3 regions of the Calderihabitans maritimus genome follow, and region 3 is predicted to be linked to each of the others. Evidence: riboswitches for the same ligand, from Rfam matches in the RefSeq annotation. Region 3 holds a riboswitch; each other region holds the start of a gene.
What was found. Region 3 has a riboswitch for cyclic di-GMP ahead of KKC1_RS10015 (HD-GYP domain-containing protein). Riboswitches for the same ligand answer to the same signal wherever they lie in the genome.
Positions count from the first base shown of each region.

Region 1 (5,586 bases), on a different contig from region 3:
TGCCTTTTTGGCTACCGCCTGTTACCTGTTATCCTTCAGTGCTGCGGTACTCTATTTATGGGGCAACAAGAGGGTGCTTAAAAAATTGCCCCCCAGGCAGGTACTGGAGGAATTATCAGCGAAGTTTATTGGGGTCGGTTTTATCAACCACGCGGTGATGGTCATTACCGGTAGCATCTGGGCTGATGTGACCTGGGGGCGCTACTGGGGTTGGGACCCGGTAGAAACATGGTCGCTTGTCACATGGCTCATCTACGGCCTGTATCTTCATTTATATTTTACCATGGGCTGGCGGGGCAGGAAGCTTGCCTGGCTGGCGGTAATAGCTATGGGAGTTGTTATTTTTGCCTACTACTATGTACCTCATCTGCCTGTTAAAATCTTTTCTTAGGGAAAAAAAGTAAGTTGCTACCTTGAAAGGAGGTGAGGGGCATTAAAGCTTTAATACATAATGAACGCTTTCGAACGGTGTGCCGGCTGTTAACGATAGGTGTGCTATTATCGATTGTTTTAAATATTGTTCCATTGTTACCGGTTGCCCAGGGGGGTGAAGAAGGGGTTACACCCCAAACGGTCAGCAGGCTGGTTTACGGGACCTCTGACGGCAAGCCGCGGGCCAGCGTTTCCGTCAGTGTTTACAGCCCGCGGAAGAAGGAGGTTATATTAAAGTTGCCCAAGCCTTTGGTCTTTCTGAAGGCAAGATCCAACAGAAAAGTCATGGCCCCTGAGGGTACTCTGAAAATCAGCGGCAATGTTACCGAAAATTCCACCGGAAGGCCGTTGTCTGGTGTCACAGTCAGTTTAATGTGGGACGGCAAGGCTACCCAGTTCAGCACAGTTACCGATGCGGCAGGTAATTACTCGCTAGAGGGAGTAGGCCCGGGTAAGTATATCTTGCTGTTTGAACATCCTGGCTATAGTCCGGAAGAATTCGGGGTCGAGTTAAATGACGACCTAACTCAGGACTGCGCTATGTTTCGCACCACCTCATTGAAAGCGCAGGTGACCAACGAATGGGGTGAGCCACTGGAGGGAGTAACGGTTACCTTGGTTAACCAGAACGTTCCGGACCAAAGAATTAGGCTTTCTACCGCTTTGGGGGGATGGTTTTCCCTGGTAGAAGTGCCGCCGGGGAGGTACTTGTTATCTGTATCCCAGGGTAAACACCGCAAGAAAAAAATGATATGGTTGGACGAACACCCGCAGGAACTGCGTGTGATGCTGAGCGGAGTGGGGCCCGTATCCCCCTCTGTACCTGAAGCTGTTTACGGTGAGAATTCATCGGTCGAAAATACAGTATATGGAACGCCGCAAGAAAATCGGGAGCTTTCGGTTGGCGGCAGTTCCCGGTCCCGGCCAAAAGCGGATACGGTAAAGCAAAATCAGCCGGGAGCAGGAGATGTTATTCATGGCACCCCCAGTGTAGGAGATTCGGTTTATGATTCGCCTAGCGTGGGCAATGAAATCCCAGCGGCACTTGAAAGCGTTAACCAGGAGGCGGGTACGGGGACACAAGACTTGCCTGGGATGGGAGATGTTATTCATGATGCTTCAACTGTGAGAGAGTCGGACAATGACCTGTCAAACGGGAGTGAGGAGGTTAACGGGGAACTTCCCAGCGTACAGGAGCAAGTGTACTGACGAAATAGGAAGAACTGTTGCTAAAGTGAACCACATTCACCTAACGACGTTGGTTTTTTCAAAAATTGTAGACGAGATATTTGCGGCAGGATATGGCGGTTTAGGTCGAAACTATACATGCTGTGGGAAAGTGTTCTCTAGGGGGACGGATGAACAGGCAGGAGGTTAATAATCTATGGCCCTTCTAGTTATGTTTAACAATTTCTTTCATGATTTGACCGCGGCGCTGTGGTTATGCAGCGCCGCGGTCATATGGTGGCTGACATCCAGAGTGAAGCGGAACGGGCATTCGCAGGTGGCCCGGTTTTACAGCGAAATTTTCCCCACGTTGTTCCGGGTTTCTCTGGGCAGCCTTGTTCTGAACCTCTTGTTCGGAGTGGGGCGGGCGCTGGCTTACTATCAGTATGAGTACCTACCCGCCGCCGGGCGAGGCCAGGTGACGGCATTGATAATCAAGCATATCCTCCTTTTTAGCGTGGTACTGTTAGGGATTGTAATTGAAATCAGAGCATACAGGTTGCAACAGCAATTGAAGGCAGGTGATGCCTGATGGCCAGAGTCATGCTGGTAACCCCCGATTACCACTGCGGCGTCGTGGAATCTGCTGGCAGGTGGCCCCACCTGGGGTTCGTTTACATTGCCGGAGAATTGCGTAAAGCGGGACATGAAGTAAAAATTTATGACGCCATGTCCAAAGGACACCGGCTGGAGCAGATAATTTATAATATCAGGAATTACGGTCCGCAGGTGGTGGGTACTACCGCGTACACCGCCAGTTTTCCTGCTGCAACTGAACTCTTGCGCCGGGTAAAAGAAATTGACCCGCAAATCATAACGGTTATCGGCGGAGTTCATGCCACGTTTTGTTATAAGGAAGTTTTGGAGGGTCACCCTTCCATTGATTATGTAGTGCGAGGAGAGGGGGAGTATACTCTTCCTCATCTGCTGGAGGTTCTAGAAAGCGGTGGTAACCCGGCAGAAGTACCGGGAGTTGCTTTGCGAAGAGGTAATGAGGTCTTGGTTACCCCGGACCGGGGGTTTATTCAAAACCTCGATGAGCTCACACCTGCCTGGGATCTGTTGGATTGGGAAGATTACACCTTTTACGTGTATCCGGGATCGCGGCTGGCTATTATTTCTACCTCCCGGGGCTGCAAGCATACCTGTAAGTTCTGTTCTCAGCAAAAATTTTGGCGGCAGACCTGGCGAGCTCGCAGCCCTGGGAATGTACTGACCGAAATTGAATACCTGGTGAAAGAGTATGGGGTAGACATTTTTTTTATCGCCGATGAGTATCCTACAGCGGACCGGGAACGCTGGGAGAACATCCTGGACGGTTTGATTTCTAAGAAATTGAACGCTCTGTTTCTCATTGAAACCCGGGTAGATGATATCATTCGGGATGAAGACATTATAGACAAATACCGGCGGGCAGGCATTATTCATATTTACGTGGGGATTGAAGCTACCAGCCAGGGTATTCTGGATAAGTTTAGCAAGGGCATTCAGGAAAGTGATTCCAAAAGAGCGCTGGACATTATCCACCGGGCGGGGATAGTTTCGGAGACATCGTTTGTTTTAGGGACACCTGATGAAACACCGGAAAGTATCAAGCAGACGCTGGCCATGGCCAAGGCCTACAACCCCGATTTTGCCCATTTTCTGCTGCTTGCTCCCTGGCCCTATGCTGATATGTATGAGGAGGTAAAGAACTACGTGGCTACTTATGATTATGCTAAGTACAACCTGGTTGAACCGGTAATTAAGCCTGAGGCTATGACTACCGACGAGTTGTTTCAAAAGGTTTTGGAATGTTACCGTTCATTTTACTTTGGTAAAATTCCGGAATGGACCTCTTTGAAAAATGAGTTCAAGCGCCGCTATGCCATTCAGTGTATGCGTGCCATTATGGACAATTCCTTTCTGCAGAAGCATGTGCTCAGTCTAGGCAGGATGCCCAAAATGGTTCGGGATCTGCTTAAACTTTTGGATTAATAAGGAAGTTCCTGGTGAAAAGAGAAAAAATCGTTGAAAATTGTTGAGAAAATACTTGAAATTAATAGCAAATTTAATTATTATTATGTAAAGAAGATTAAAAAATTAATAATATTGTGCTAAGGGCAAACCTGTCGAAAGGCAGGGACGCAAAGCTACAGGGTCTAAGGCCGTAGGGCTATGACAGCCAGCTGCCACGGATAGAAGAGGGCTATCTCGGATGGGGTAGCTTTTTTTTACGGCGGGCCAACTGCTTGTTATGGCAGCTCTCGCATGCACCCCGGTTGTTCTGCCGTAGCAGGGTGCTCGAGGTGCTGGTGCTACCAAGTCATGGGTGTCAGAAGCTTACCCGCGACGGCGAGAACCGTACGACGACGGCAGCACCGGTAGAAGCAATCACCTGTTGCGGAGGGACTATCGGGGTGTCTGCATGTAATAAGAAGTAGTGTTTTCAAGGATGAATAACCTTCGTAACAGGGCGAGTGATGTCATGATGATAGATTTGAGAGGCACCGTTCGGGCAGGGCGGCTGACTCTAACGGTTCTGGTATTAATGGCTTTGGGGAGTTTATTACGCATTTCTACGGGGTTTGGGCAGTATTATCCTGAACCCCACGGCAGCTATACATCCGATACGCAGTTTTGCGCTCAGTGCCATACCAGTCACGGGGCGGAAGGGGAAAAGCTAATTAACGAAAGTTCGGTAACCGACCTTTGTTACGTCTGCCACAGCACAGTGGGACAGAGTGTTTATGACCAGGTATATGATGAGTTTTCCAAAACGTACCGCCATCCCGTTCCGGAACAAGTTATCAGTTGCAATAACTGTCATAATCCTCACCTCACTCCAGTCAGCTCCCCCAGGATTCTACAGGCCAGTGTGAACGAGACGGTGTATTACCAGGGAGGAGGGGAAAAGTTTTGCTGGTCCTGCCACCCGGCCGAAGAAACCTATTATCCTCAGGACGGTAGTGGTCACGATGCTGGCAGTTTGGAACCGGTTTCAGGTACCGGTATTAGTTGTAACGGTTGTCACGAGCAGCACGGCAGCCAGTATCCTTATTTGTTATATTTGGATAACGACCGCACTCTGTGTTACGATTGCCATTCAGCCAGCTCAGGGAGCGGCTGGGAAGGGAAGAGTGTGTACGAGGATACTTATATCAATGCGCATGAAAGTTACGAATGCAGTTCCTGTCATGATCCTCACGGCGGCCCGGAAGAAAAGTATCTTATTGCTTCCTATGATATGAATGCGAGTGTTAACCGTAGCGTGTACTTCGACGCTAATGATTTTAAGACCTGTTTCCGGAGCAACTGTCATACTGAGACGGAAATTTTGGGGTCAGGCAGCGGTTTCTATGACGACCAGTACAACCGCAACCTCCACGAGTTACATCTGGACGATACCAGTAAGGGCACGGCTGTCTGCCGTGAATGCCACCGCCCGCATGGACCTCTTACGGCGGAAAACCCCTATGAGAAGCACCTGGTAGGATTTCCCGCCGGTACGGTTTCAGCATATATTTATGATGACCCCACTTACAAGCACAATTACAATAGCATTGAGGGCGGTGCTTGTTTTCTGAGCTGTCACGACGTGAACCATGATGAAACAAATAGCGTCTACCGTAACGTATATTAAACTTAACGAGCAACTGCCGCGGGCAGTTGCTCCCTTTTTGGGGGAGAAACGGTGAAAAAAGGAGATCGTATTTGGCTGATAGCAGTGCTGGGATTGCTTATTCTAACCGCCGTAATCTCCTATATTTACGCAGGCTTGGTAAAGATGGAAGCAGGGTTGGAGAGGCGGAGGCAGAATGAAGAGAAGCAAGAGGCGTTCAACCGTGTGCCTCAATACCGGGGAAGTATTGGCGGGCACGGGGAGTACAGGCTTATTCGACCGGTAGGCGTTTACGTGGACGAAGTCGGGAATGTATATGTCTCGGA
Region 1 is NZ_BDGJ01000164.1:37,671-43,256, forward strand. Features, by position in the region: gene ccsA (cytochrome c biogenesis protein CcsA) at 1-391, shown strand, start outside; gene KKC1_RS12050 (carboxypeptidase regulatory-like domain-containing protein) at 424-1,641, shown strand; gene KKC1_RS12055 (hypothetical protein) at 1,817-2,191, shown strand; gene KKC1_RS12060 (B12-binding domain-containing radical SAM protein) at 2,191-3,636, shown strand; cyclic di-GMP riboswitch class I at 3,751-3,835, shown strand; gene KKC1_RS12065 (cytochrome c3 family protein) at 4,127-5,281, shown strand; gene KKC1_RS12070 (NHL repeat-containing protein) at 5,333-5,586, shown strand, end outside.
Region 1: another riboswitch for cyclic di-GMP. It lies ahead of KKC1_RS12065 (cytochrome c3 family protein); the one in region 3 lies ahead of KKC1_RS10015 (HD-GYP domain-containing protein).

Region 2 (5,586 bases), on a different contig from region 3:
TTCGGTTGGCAGCGAACGTCCTACTAACTGTTCAAGCTCATGGATGTTGGGTTTCACCGCAAAAGGGCGTGCTTTAATGCCTTCCTTTAGTGCCTTTCCGTCGGCATCCAAGATTGATTTTACATTTTTCCCCTTGGCAAGGGTGATGTAATCTTTATAAATATCTTCTGGAACTCCACGCGGCAAGCTTCCCCCAAGTATAAGAAAGGAAGCATCCTGTAGAAGGTTAGATAATTTCTCCCGAAATTTAGTTAAATCTTCGGCTGATACTTCAAAACCAGGTTCATTAATTTCAGTTGTCAATTTCGTTTGGTTATCAACAATTTTTAAATTGGTACGAGTTACCCCCTGAACTTCCACAAACTCTGTTTTTATCCCTAGGTCTTTTAAACTTTTTTGAATAACCCCCCCTTGAGAATTCCCGATAAATCCGGTAGCAATTACATCAATAGCAAACTTCTTTAGTACCTTTGCTACATTAACACCTTTTCCACCGGGATCTAGGCGCATCTGTTCGACACGGTTTAGCCCCCCTACATCCAATCGAGGAATGATGATCGTTTTGTCCAGCGCCGGGTTAAGCGTGACGGTTACAACTTTTGGCAACATATGTTTCCTCCTATGGGTGAACAAGATGTATCCCAACACCCAATGCTTTAATTTGACTGCTAAAGTGCTCGTCTACTGCATCATCTAAAATAATTTGATTGATTTCATTAATATCGGCTATTTTGGCATGAGATATTACCCCAACTTTACTATGGTCTGTTAATAAAATAACCTGCTTTGCTATACTTATCATTTTTCTTTTTGTAGCTGCTTCTATTAAATTAGGAGTTGTCAGACCTGCTTCTACATCTATTCCGTTTGTAGCTAAAAACAATTTGTCAACACGAATCATGCTTAAGGCTTGTTCAGCTATAGGCCCGACCATCGCAAGAGTTTCTTTTCTTAGTATGCCGCCTACTACTACCAGTTCAATCCCCGGGTGAGTAAGTAATTCTTGGATAATATTAACAGCATTTGTTACAACGGTTAATTTTGAAAAAGATTTTAATTCTTTGGCCAACTCAAAGGTGGTTGTACCGGCATCCAGTAAAATCGTGTCTCCCTCTTCGATCAGTTCCACCGCTTTTTTAGCAACTGCACGCTTTTCTTTTAGAAAAGTTACTTCTTTTTCACCAAGGGTAGGCTCAAAATTTACGCTTTGTAAAGATAAAGCACCGCCGTGTGTTCGTTTTATGAGCCTGGCTTCTTTCAGTTCTTTAAGATCACGACGAATTGTCGATTCGGAGACCTGTACAACTTCCGTGAGCTCCTGTACGGAAGCCCTCCCATGATTTTGGATATAATCCAAAATAATTTTTTTTCGCTCTTCACTGTACAATGACACCTACTCACCCCTTTCCTTTCGTATTTGATGCACATTATTGACTGTTTTTGATTTTTTTTGATTGTTTATAATTAATAATAGCTGATCGTTTCAAAAATTTCAATAAGATTTTTAAAAATTTCAATAAAATTTTTTATATACTTTTACCCATACCATAAAATGGTATGGCCGTAATTTTAATAAGTAACGGAAGGGGAATAGCCCCCGAGAAAGAAAAGAGACCTCACCCGAAAAACCCCATAAAACAAATCGAAAGGAGTTGAGGTCTCATGTTAAATATTCGTCACCAGGAAGGGGAAGAAAAAAGGGCGGCGGTTTTTAAAGATGGCGAAGCTCCCGCTGGAAAAGAAGTAGCCCTGAAGCTATGCATCGAAGCCGATGGGGTAATGATTCGTCTACAAAGGGCAAAGGAAAAGAGAGGGGAAATCAAAACCGCATGAGGTCGGGTAATACCGAAAACATGCGATCAATACTCAAAATTTTTTCGACAACCCGGCTACCATAGTTTATAGCTTAGGCCCGTGGCTTTGCGTCCTTGTCTTTCGACAAGTTTGCCTTTATCCGGTTAAGTTGAATAGGCGGAACATTGTAGATACACCAACAAACAGCTACCGCCCTGTGGACTGGGCAGTAGCTGTTCGCCAGCCAGTGGTATGGGTCACGCAATTTCTGCCGGTACTGCCTTCCCCTGCCTTAAAGAACGCCGCACGTCAATTATCCGCTGGTTACGGGATCCCCGGAAGGGTAAATTCAAGTCCCTTTCCGCCAGGATAAAAGGCCCGTCCACCAACCAGTCGCTAACCTGCAAAAGTTCCCCAAAATATGGGTTGATCTCCGCGAGGGCCAGGATCTCTTCGAAAGTGTAACCGGTATAAGTAACAATATCTTTGCCCAGTTCTTTGATCCGGCGCCCTAAAAGGCTGAAGGCTTCCGCCTGGTAGAAAGGCTCCCCGCCCGAAAAGGTGACCCCTCGGATAAACCGTGACTGGCGCACCTGCTCAACAATTTCTTCTACCGTCGTCTCCTGTCCGCCCAAGGGGTCGTGGGTTTCGGGATTGTGGCATCCGGGGCAGCAATGGGGACACCCCTGAGCAAAAATCACCAGCCGAATACCCGGACCGTCTACCACACTTTCCCTCACGATCCCGGCAATTCTCAGTTTCATATTACCCGCTCCTTAAGTTTACGTTTACATATGCGGCCTACGATCTCTCAACTCAGCCCGTTTGGCATCATTAAACCTGTCCACCGTGCTGAAATATCCGGTTATGCGTCTTACCCGCTTGATATCCGGGGAACCGCATGCCGGGCAGCTATCTTCGTTAATTACACCCAGCTGGCTGCAACCGTTACAAAAATCAATGGGGAAGTTAATTCCTGCGTAACCCATATCGCATTCTTTCATATGACGTAATATGGTTTCCACTGCCTCCAGGTTGTGAAGAGGTGGCGAGGCCAGCTCCACATAACTGATATGTCCTGCATTGGTATACTTATGGTAAGGCCCTTCTATAGAAATTTTATCAAACATGCTTATAGGAAAGCTGACCGGTACATGGAAAGAATTGGTGTAATATTCTTTATCTGTAACTCCGGGGATTTCACCATATTCTTCCCGGTCCATGCTTACAAATCTCCCCGAGAGGCCTTCCGCAGGAGTAGCCAAAAGGGTGTAGTTAAGATTGTACTCCTCGGCAGCTTCATCTACCTTCTTGCGCATGTAAGCCACAATTTCCAGGCCGAGTTTCTGGGCTTCCTCGGACTCCCCGTGGTGTTTGCCGGTCAGCGCGGTTAGCGTTTCCGCCAGCCCGATAAATCCGACAGAAAGAGTACCATGCTTAATGGCTTCCTCTATGTAGTCATCCATCCCCAGGTGTTCGGAATCCAAGTATAACCCCTGTCCCATTAGAAAAGGCATGTCTTTTACCTTTAACTTCGCCTGGACACCGTAACGGTGATACAACTGACGGACCGCCACATCCAGCATCTTGTCCAGGTATTGGTAAAACTTATCCACGTTGCCTTTAGCTCTGATGGCCAGACGCGGCAAATTAATCGAGGTAAAAGACAGATTACCTCGCCGTTCTGTAACTTCAGGACCCCGGCGGTTCGCAATTACCCGGGTACGGCATCCCATATAGGCTACTTCCGTTCCATAAGGGCTGTTAAAAGAAGAATCCATAAAACTGAAGGTGGGATTCATGCGCCGGGCTGCCACCCTTATGGCCAGTTGGAACAGGTCATAATTAGGGTCACCGGGATTGAAATTAACCCCTTCTTTAACCCGGAAAATAATATTAGGGAAAATAGGATTTTCTCCGCGCCCCAGGCCGGCTTCATAAGCCAGGAGCAAGTTACGAGTAACCTTCCGGCCCGCTTCTGAAGTATCGGCTCCCAGGTTAATGTTGCTGAAAGGCACCTGAGCCCCTGCCCGGCTATGCATAGAATTAAGATTATAAATAAGGGCTTCCATAGCCTGGTAGGTTTCTTCCTCAGAAGCATTCTCTACATAAGGGGCAAGGTCACGGTCAAAAAAGGGAAAAGATTGGCCACCATGCATATCATTTTGGGAACTCTGCAGGATGATAGCAGCTAAAGCGGTAGCAGAGGTAGGACGTTTAGGCGGTCTTATGTACCCGTGACCGTTATTAAACCCTTCTCTCAACAGTTTACCCAGAGGAATCTGGATACATGTAAGGGTCTTTCCGTAAAAGTCCAGGTCATGAATATGGATATCTCCCGACCGGTGAGCCGTAGCAAATTCTTCCGGAATGAACCGGTTTAAATAGAAAGTTTTGCTGGCTGCGCTGGCTATTTGAAGCATCTTGGCCGACGGAGAGTTCCCAATATTGGCATTTTCCCGGTTAGTTTCTATTAAAATCTGCTGCACCGCTTCCATGAGGTCAGATTTGGCTTCCCGAATACGGGTACGCTTGTCCCGGTAAAGTATGTACGCCTTTGCAGTCTTGGCATGACCGTGCTCTATAAGAACCTTTTCCACCACATCCTGAACATCTTCTACACCAAAAATATCTCCGTTGAACCTTTGTTTCAACATTTTCAGTACTTCAACCGTAAGTTCAACCGCCGTTTGCCGGTCTTCCCCTCCTACAGCCTTGGCAGCGGCAAAGATGGCATCGGTAATTTTTGCATCATTGAATGGAACTATACGGCCATCCCTTTTTCTGATGTGAGTAAACATACTTCAGACCTCCTCCTAAGATTTATTGTTCTTCAGAAGATTTTCCAATTCTTGCATAAAAGTTTGCAGGTCCTTAAACTGACGGTACACAGAAGCAAATCGAACATAAGCCACCTCATCAATTTTCCGCAACCGCTCCATCACCATTTCTCCTATCTGCTTGCTACTAACTTCCCGTTCCATAGTATTCAGCAGCTCTTTCTCGATCTCATTTACCATATGCTCTATCTGACTGGTAGATACCGGGCGCTTTTCGCAAGCCTTCATAATCCCTACCTGTAATTTTTCGGGATTAAAAACCTCCCTCCGTCCGTCTTTTTTAACTACTACCAGAGGAAGGTCCTCTATCTTTTCGTAAGTAGTGAACCTTTTACCACAATCGAGGCACTCTCTCCTACGGCGAATAGAGTTCCTTTCCTCGGAAGGACGGGAATCCAACACTTTAGAATCGCTGTACCCGCAAAAAGGACAACGCATAGTTTCAGCTCCCCGGCGACATAAATTTTTACCGGAAACCGTCAAATATTAATTAACCTCAATATATTGTGTTTATTTTTATTATACAACACAATATATGGTAAGTCAATGTAAATTCGGTAATTCTTAACAAAAAAGCCTTCCCTTTTTGGAAAGGCTTTTATCCCATCTCTTGTTCTTTAGGTTCAGGCGCGGTAAAATCCTTTATTTCCACTAAAATAACATCCACTCCAATCTTTTTAATCTTTGACCAGTCTATACGAATGTCATCGTTCCTTCCAAACAATCCCAAGAAACGGCTTTGGCCGGGTAAAATCAACGCTTTTACCCTACCTTTTTCCAAGTCCACATCTATATCTTTTATATATCCCAGGCGACGTCCGTCGACCACATTAATCACATCCCGCATCCGCAAATCGGAAACCTTGAGCAACAGCCCCACCTCCTTGGCCATTCTATCACTATTATATGAATACAGCGGGCCAGATGTGCATAAAAATAAGGGACTCTTTGG
Region 2 is NZ_BDGJ01000059.1:7,769-13,354, forward strand. Features, by position in the region: gene pfkB (1-phosphofructokinase) at 1-609, opposite strand, end outside; gene KKC1_RS05790 (DeoR/GlpR family DNA-binding transcription regulator) at 620-1,387, opposite strand; partial or broken gene KKC1_RS15680 (ISLre2 family transposase) at 1,672-1,824, shown strand; cyclic di-GMP riboswitch class I at 1,877-1,959, opposite strand; gene nrdG (anaerobic ribonucleoside-triphosphate reductase activating protein) at 2,052-2,558, opposite strand; gene nrdD (anaerobic ribonucleoside-triphosphate reductase) at 2,583-4,595, opposite strand; gene nrdR (transcriptional regulator NrdR) at 4,611-5,072, opposite strand; gene KKC1_RS05810 (YlmC/YmxH family sporulation protein) at 5,233-5,505, opposite strand.
Region 2: another riboswitch for cyclic di-GMP. It lies ahead of KKC1_RS05790 (DeoR/GlpR family DNA-binding transcription regulator); the one in region 3 lies ahead of KKC1_RS10015 (HD-GYP domain-containing protein).

Region 3 (5,586 bases):
CATATACCTTTCCCAAATCATGGAGGAGCGCCCCGTAGCCTATGATTTTGATCTCTTCTTCGGGAAGACCCAGTTTACGGGCAATCATTAGGGCGTACCTCAATACCCGCTGGGTATGCCCGTAGGTGTAACGGTCCTTGGCGTTGACTAGCGAAAGCAGAGTCTTAACGGTGGTAATAAAATCTTTTTCCGAAGCGAGCAGCCCTTTTTCCAGTTCTTTAATAACCGGAAAATAGATAGCATATTTGTCCAACTGCTGATGCTTGACATTTTCCAGAGCTTCCTCCGCATGTTTTAAAAGCTCCTGGCTGCTTTCCCCGTGATCAGGGGAAACGGCAACTCCTACCGAAACCGTTATTATGCCTCCGGGAAGTTGCTCTAGACATCCAAAAGGACAACTCTCAATTTCCGCCGCTAAACGGCTGCCTAACGCTCTCGCTTCCTCCAAAGAGTCGCACGGGGCAATGATGCCTAGTTCATCGGCGCCGTAACGGCAGACTACATCGCCCCGTCGTAAGTTTTGTCTTACGACCTCCGAGACGCTTTTGAGCAACTGATCACCTTGACGGTAGCCCATAGTTTGATTAAACAATTTAAAATTATCTATATCAAGCAAGATAACTGCCGTTTTTCGATTATTATTTCCGTCGGCAAGTTTTTCTTCCAGATAGTCGACGAACCAACGGTGCCGGGGCAGACCGGTTAAAGGGTCTGAATGCGGCCACCAATCCGTTGCCCGGTGGGCAGATTCCCGCTCCGTTGTTCGAACGGAAACAGCTTTGACCCATAAAGCAGCAGCATTAAGCACAAAAATCACAAGGGAAATAAGCAAAATAATTTCCTCCCGCTGGTTCCAGCTTTCACCGCTGTGAGATTTTACTATAATAAAGCCGGTGCCCGCGAGCAGGAGGGTAACCGCCGTAACCCCAATACTGAGCGAGTGATATAAATCTGCTAAATTCCTTCTTTTCCTCGCCAAGGTCCTTCCATCCTTTCGTTCCTTTTAGACCACTTTCAAGCTTCTTTCCACTTGGTCTTCTCCTCTTTCCATGAAACATTTGATAAACGCTTCCACAATTCGGGGGTCAAACTGGGTCCCGGCACAACGTTTCAACTCTTCAATGGCTTTTTCATTAGACATACCTTTACGGTAACTACGGTCAGAAGTCATGGCCTCGAAGGCATCGACCACGGCTATTATCCGGGCCCCCAGCGGGATCTCCGTACCTTTCAACCTCTTGGGATAACCCTTTCCGTCGTAACGCTCGTGGTGGTGGAGAACACTGGGGACCACCGCCTGCAGGGAGGGAACCCGCGATAGTATTTCCGCGCCGATGATAGGGTGCTGCTGTACCTGGTACCATTCAGAAGCGGTAAGCCTGTCCGTTTTATTGAGTATACTTTCCGGCACACCTATCTTTCCGATGTCATGCAACAACGCAGCCCAGTACACGTTATCAATTTCCTCCGGCCGCAATTTCATAAAACGGGCTACCCATCGAGCCAGGTGAGCTACTTTCCTCGAGTGGCCTTCCAGGTACTTGTCTTTCGCTTCAATGGCCTCCACGAGAGCCATGGTTACATCTTCTGTAACCTGGGCCAACTGTGAGTTAAGTTCTTCCAGACGGCTTTTTTCCTTCTCCCATCGCGCAGCATTCTTTTTCATTTTGTAACCGGCTACAATAACGGCAGCATATACGGCTGACATCATGGAATAACGGACCAGTATTTCCTGCCCTGTGTGTACGTAAGGGTCAAAAACAATTCCGTAAACGATTGCCATCATGAGCAAACCGGCTACCATAATTTCCGAAGCCAATCTACTGGCCAGCAGAAGCGGCAAAGCATACATTGCCGCCAGAGAAGTGTGAGGAAACACTACGGCATCCAGTTCAAAAATCAGTAAAAACAGAAGCAACACCCCGGTCTCCTTGCGCAGGGAAACCAGTCGATGCAAAATCCGTCTTTTTTTCATGGCTCTCCCCCTTTCCCTGCCCACCGGCTATTCCGGCTGTTTTTTTAAAAAAAAGGCTACCCTGCCGGGGTAGCCTCCTTCTACCCGTGGCAGCTGGCTGTCATAGCCTTGCGGCCTTAGACCCTGTAGCTTTGCGCCCCTGCCTTTCGACAGGTTTGCCCTTAACACGAGATTTTTACTTTGAATTATTTGATTGTAATACCAAAATCCACCCCGTTAAACCAATCTTTGCGAAGCCACTTATTTAAACAAAAAGGCACCCCATATTCCGGGGTAGCCCTCTTCTACCCGTGGCAGCTGGCTGTCATAGCCTTACGGCCTTAGACCCTGTAGCTTTGCGCCCCTGCCTTTCGACAGGTTTGCCCTTGTACACAAATTTTGAGTTTTTTTGTTGTTCTTTGTCAGTAATTATACCATACTTACCATCTATTTCAAGCATTTTTGGGAAACATTTCCTCATAAAATTAATAATTTATGGTAAAATTAAAATAATTTATAACTTTAATAAAATTTCTTGTCATTTAAGTAACCCTGAACATGATCCAGCGCTTCCCCGAAACGCTGAAAGTGGACTACTTCCCTTTCTCGCAAAAACCTCAAACCGTCCTTCAGGTCCGGATCATCGGTCAAGCGGATAAGGTGCTCGTAAGTAGCTCGGGCTTTTTGCTCCGCCGCCATATCTTCATGCAGGTCGGCCACCGGGTCGCCATGGGCCTGAATATACGCCGCCGTCCACGGTACTCCGTTGGCATCACTTAAAAACAAGGCGCTGTCATGCTGAGCATAGTGAGCTCCTAAACCTGCCTCTTTCAACTTCTCCGGCGGGACCCCTTTCAGCAATTTGTATACCATGGTAGCAATAATCTCCAAATGGGCCAGTTCCTCAGTTCCGATATCGGTGAGCAATGCTTTGGCCCGGCCGGTAGGCATGGTATATCTCTGGTTAAGATATCGCAGAGCCGCGGACAGCTCGCCGTCCGGTCCACCATATTGGGTGATGAGGTATTTGGCCATCCGAACGTCACATTTGGAAACTCGAACCGGGTATTGTAGTTTTTTTTCATAAACCCACATAATATCCCCCTTTCTCAATAATCAATTTCCCAGGGCCAAGGTTCCTCAATCCAGCGCCAGGGATACTGGCTGGGAGAAAAACCGTAGACCGCCAGAGGACCGAAAATCTGCTCATACTCCCGTTTCCGGAGGTTTAACTGCTCTGTGACCCGGTTGTAATGCTCTAGCGCCCGGTTGTCTTCCGGATGAGTGTCCAGATAAAGGCTCAGGTCCACCGCGACGAACTCCAGTTCCTGAATAACCCTTAACATTTCCACCTGTTTTCTTCTCAAGGTTTCCTCACTCCATCCCTAATATTCGTAGGGTCGATACAGCTCCGGGAACAGAGTCCCTTTTTGCAAAGCTTCACCGGGACTGAAAGTCTTGGTGTACTTTTGCCAGGGCACATAGGCTTCGGCCAGCTTTATTCCCGGCGGCAATTCCATCGGAGGCTTCCAAGGATATTCCCCGGGCATACCCGGTGGATATGGATAATGGCCTTGAAAATACCCGTTCATAATATCTCTCCTTTCCCATCCATAACAGGCATATAATGCTTCAATATATACTATGAAAAAGGGATCCGAACGGTACAGACCGCTCTCATGCCCAACAGCCGTCAGAGCATAAAAAAAAGCACCCCTTCGGGTGCTGTCCTACAGGTATTTCCACGGACTTTGTGGCCGGCCATTGACCCGCACCTCAAAATGAAGATGCGGTCCGGTACTCCTACCCGTACTCCCCACGGCACCGATGCGCTGGCCTGCCCTTACCTTCTCACCTACCTTTACATATATCCGCGACAGGTGGGCATACCGGGTCTCCAGGCCGTTACCGTGATCGATGAAAATCACCTTTCCGTAGCCTCCTGCCCACCCAGCGTAAACCACCTTACCCTCAGCATAGGCATATACTCCGTTTCCATAAGAAGCTGCTATATCTACTCCCGCGTGAAATTGTCTCCTCCCGGTTATAGGGTTCCGCCGCCAGCCAAAACCGCTGCTCACCCTTTTTCCTTGAACTACTCCGTAGTTTCTACGGCCACCCCGGGAAACGGTCGTCTTGGTCCCCACCTTAACTATCTGGCTGACCGGTTCTCTGATTACCTTTTCCGCCACTACTTCCCGGTTCTGTTCCACCCCGTTAACCAGGGCTATCCGGTAGGTGACTTCCTTCTCCCCTTCCCGGCCGGGACGTATCACCCGCCGCTCCCGCCGGAACATGGTGCTGTCTTTTCGGTACTCGGTAGGAAAGGGAATTTTCTCCCTCACCGTCTTCTCCAAATTCACCACTACATCCAACAGCGGCTTTTCCGGGCTTATTACCAGCTCGTCTCCCGGATAAAGCCTCTCCGGCTTAATATCAGGATTTAAACGGGTAAGCTCGTCCACCGTAGTACCGTAGCGCCGGGCCAGGAGCCAAAGGTTGTCTCCCTTCTGCACCTTCACAACCTGGGCTTCTTTAAGAGGGGCATTGATCTTCTCCCGGGCCTCCTCCGGCGTGACAAGAGTATCTACGGAAACCTGCTCTTTTTTCACTTCCACCTGCTGTTTAAAGCCCGCTTCTTCTACCGCATCTGTTTCGTCAATACCGGTTAAATACCGGCTCTTGTACTCTTCTAAAATCCCCGTTATATCATCCTTTTTCAAAACCGCCAAATATTTCTCCCCGTCTATGTACAAAACGTAAGCTTCCGTCAGGAGTTCGACCTTCTGCCTCAGGATTTTCTCCAGGTTACCGGCCAGCGCCGCCGGTTTCAGCCGGTTAGGCTCAAAATCCAGGCTGGAAGTTAACTCTACCTCCTGCCCGAGTTTTTTCTCCGTCTGCTCCACGTAGTTCTGTAACAAGTCCTTAGCTTCACCGGGGTCCTTGACCTGACCGATTACCTCTCCGTCCAGAAGAACATCATAAGCCAGCGTTTGCTGGTGATGGTATCCAAACCCTATCAAGATTAAGGCGGCAATGGCAAGCAGAATCACAAGCGCGTGGTTTCCTTTTTTTAACTCCACCCACTTCAGCTCCTTGACATGCCAAAATTGTCCACACTATCCATTGTACCGACAATTATCGACTTTCTCAACCCTTTATTACAGTAAATTTATACCATTAAGCAGAAAATATCGAGTAGGAGGGGGCGGCTAACCCCCGTCCTCTCACACCACCGGACATGCGGGTCCGCATCCGGCGGTTCACCAAGCTTGACGGAGATAAGAATAGCGTTCGGTTAAGCTCATCAGGCCCTGGGACTACCAGTATGAGTTGCCCAGGGCTCTATTCATTGGCCCCTGTGCCATCCGCCACGGCCCTTTGCGGGTGTTGGCGAATTCATGTACTACCCTTTCAGGCAGTCCCAGTGCACGCAGTTCGCGGTACCTTGTCCGCACTCGCTTCCACTGCTTCCAGAGGCACATGCGCAGCCTCCTCCGCATCCAGCCTTCTAGGTTCTTGAAAATGCTGGGCGTTTCGGCCAGGGCCTCGCGGATCACCTTCTCCACTTCAGCAACTTCAAAGGGCTTAACCACATAATCGTACGCACCGGCTTTCATAGCTTCAACAGC
Region 3 is NZ_BDGJ01000116.1:7,558-13,143, reverse strand. Features, by position in the region: gene KKC1_RS10020 (bifunctional diguanylate cyclase/phosphohydrolase) at 1-979, opposite strand, end outside; gene KKC1_RS10015 (HD-GYP domain-containing protein) at 1,004-1,975, opposite strand; cyclic di-GMP riboswitch class I at 2,061-2,145, opposite strand; cyclic di-GMP riboswitch class I at 2,265-2,349, opposite strand; gene KKC1_RS10010 (manganese catalase family protein) at 2,477-3,049, opposite strand; gene KKC1_RS10005 (spore coat protein CotJB) at 3,064-3,300, opposite strand; gene KKC1_RS10000 (spore coat associated protein CotJA) at 3,340-3,546, opposite strand; gene KKC1_RS17070 (peptidoglycan DD-metalloendopeptidase family protein) at 3,685-5,037, opposite strand; partial or broken gene KKC1_RS17550 (group II intron maturase-specific domain-containing protein) at 5,218-5,502, opposite strand; partial or broken gene KKC1_RS17545 (response regulator) at 5,569-5,586, opposite strand, start outside.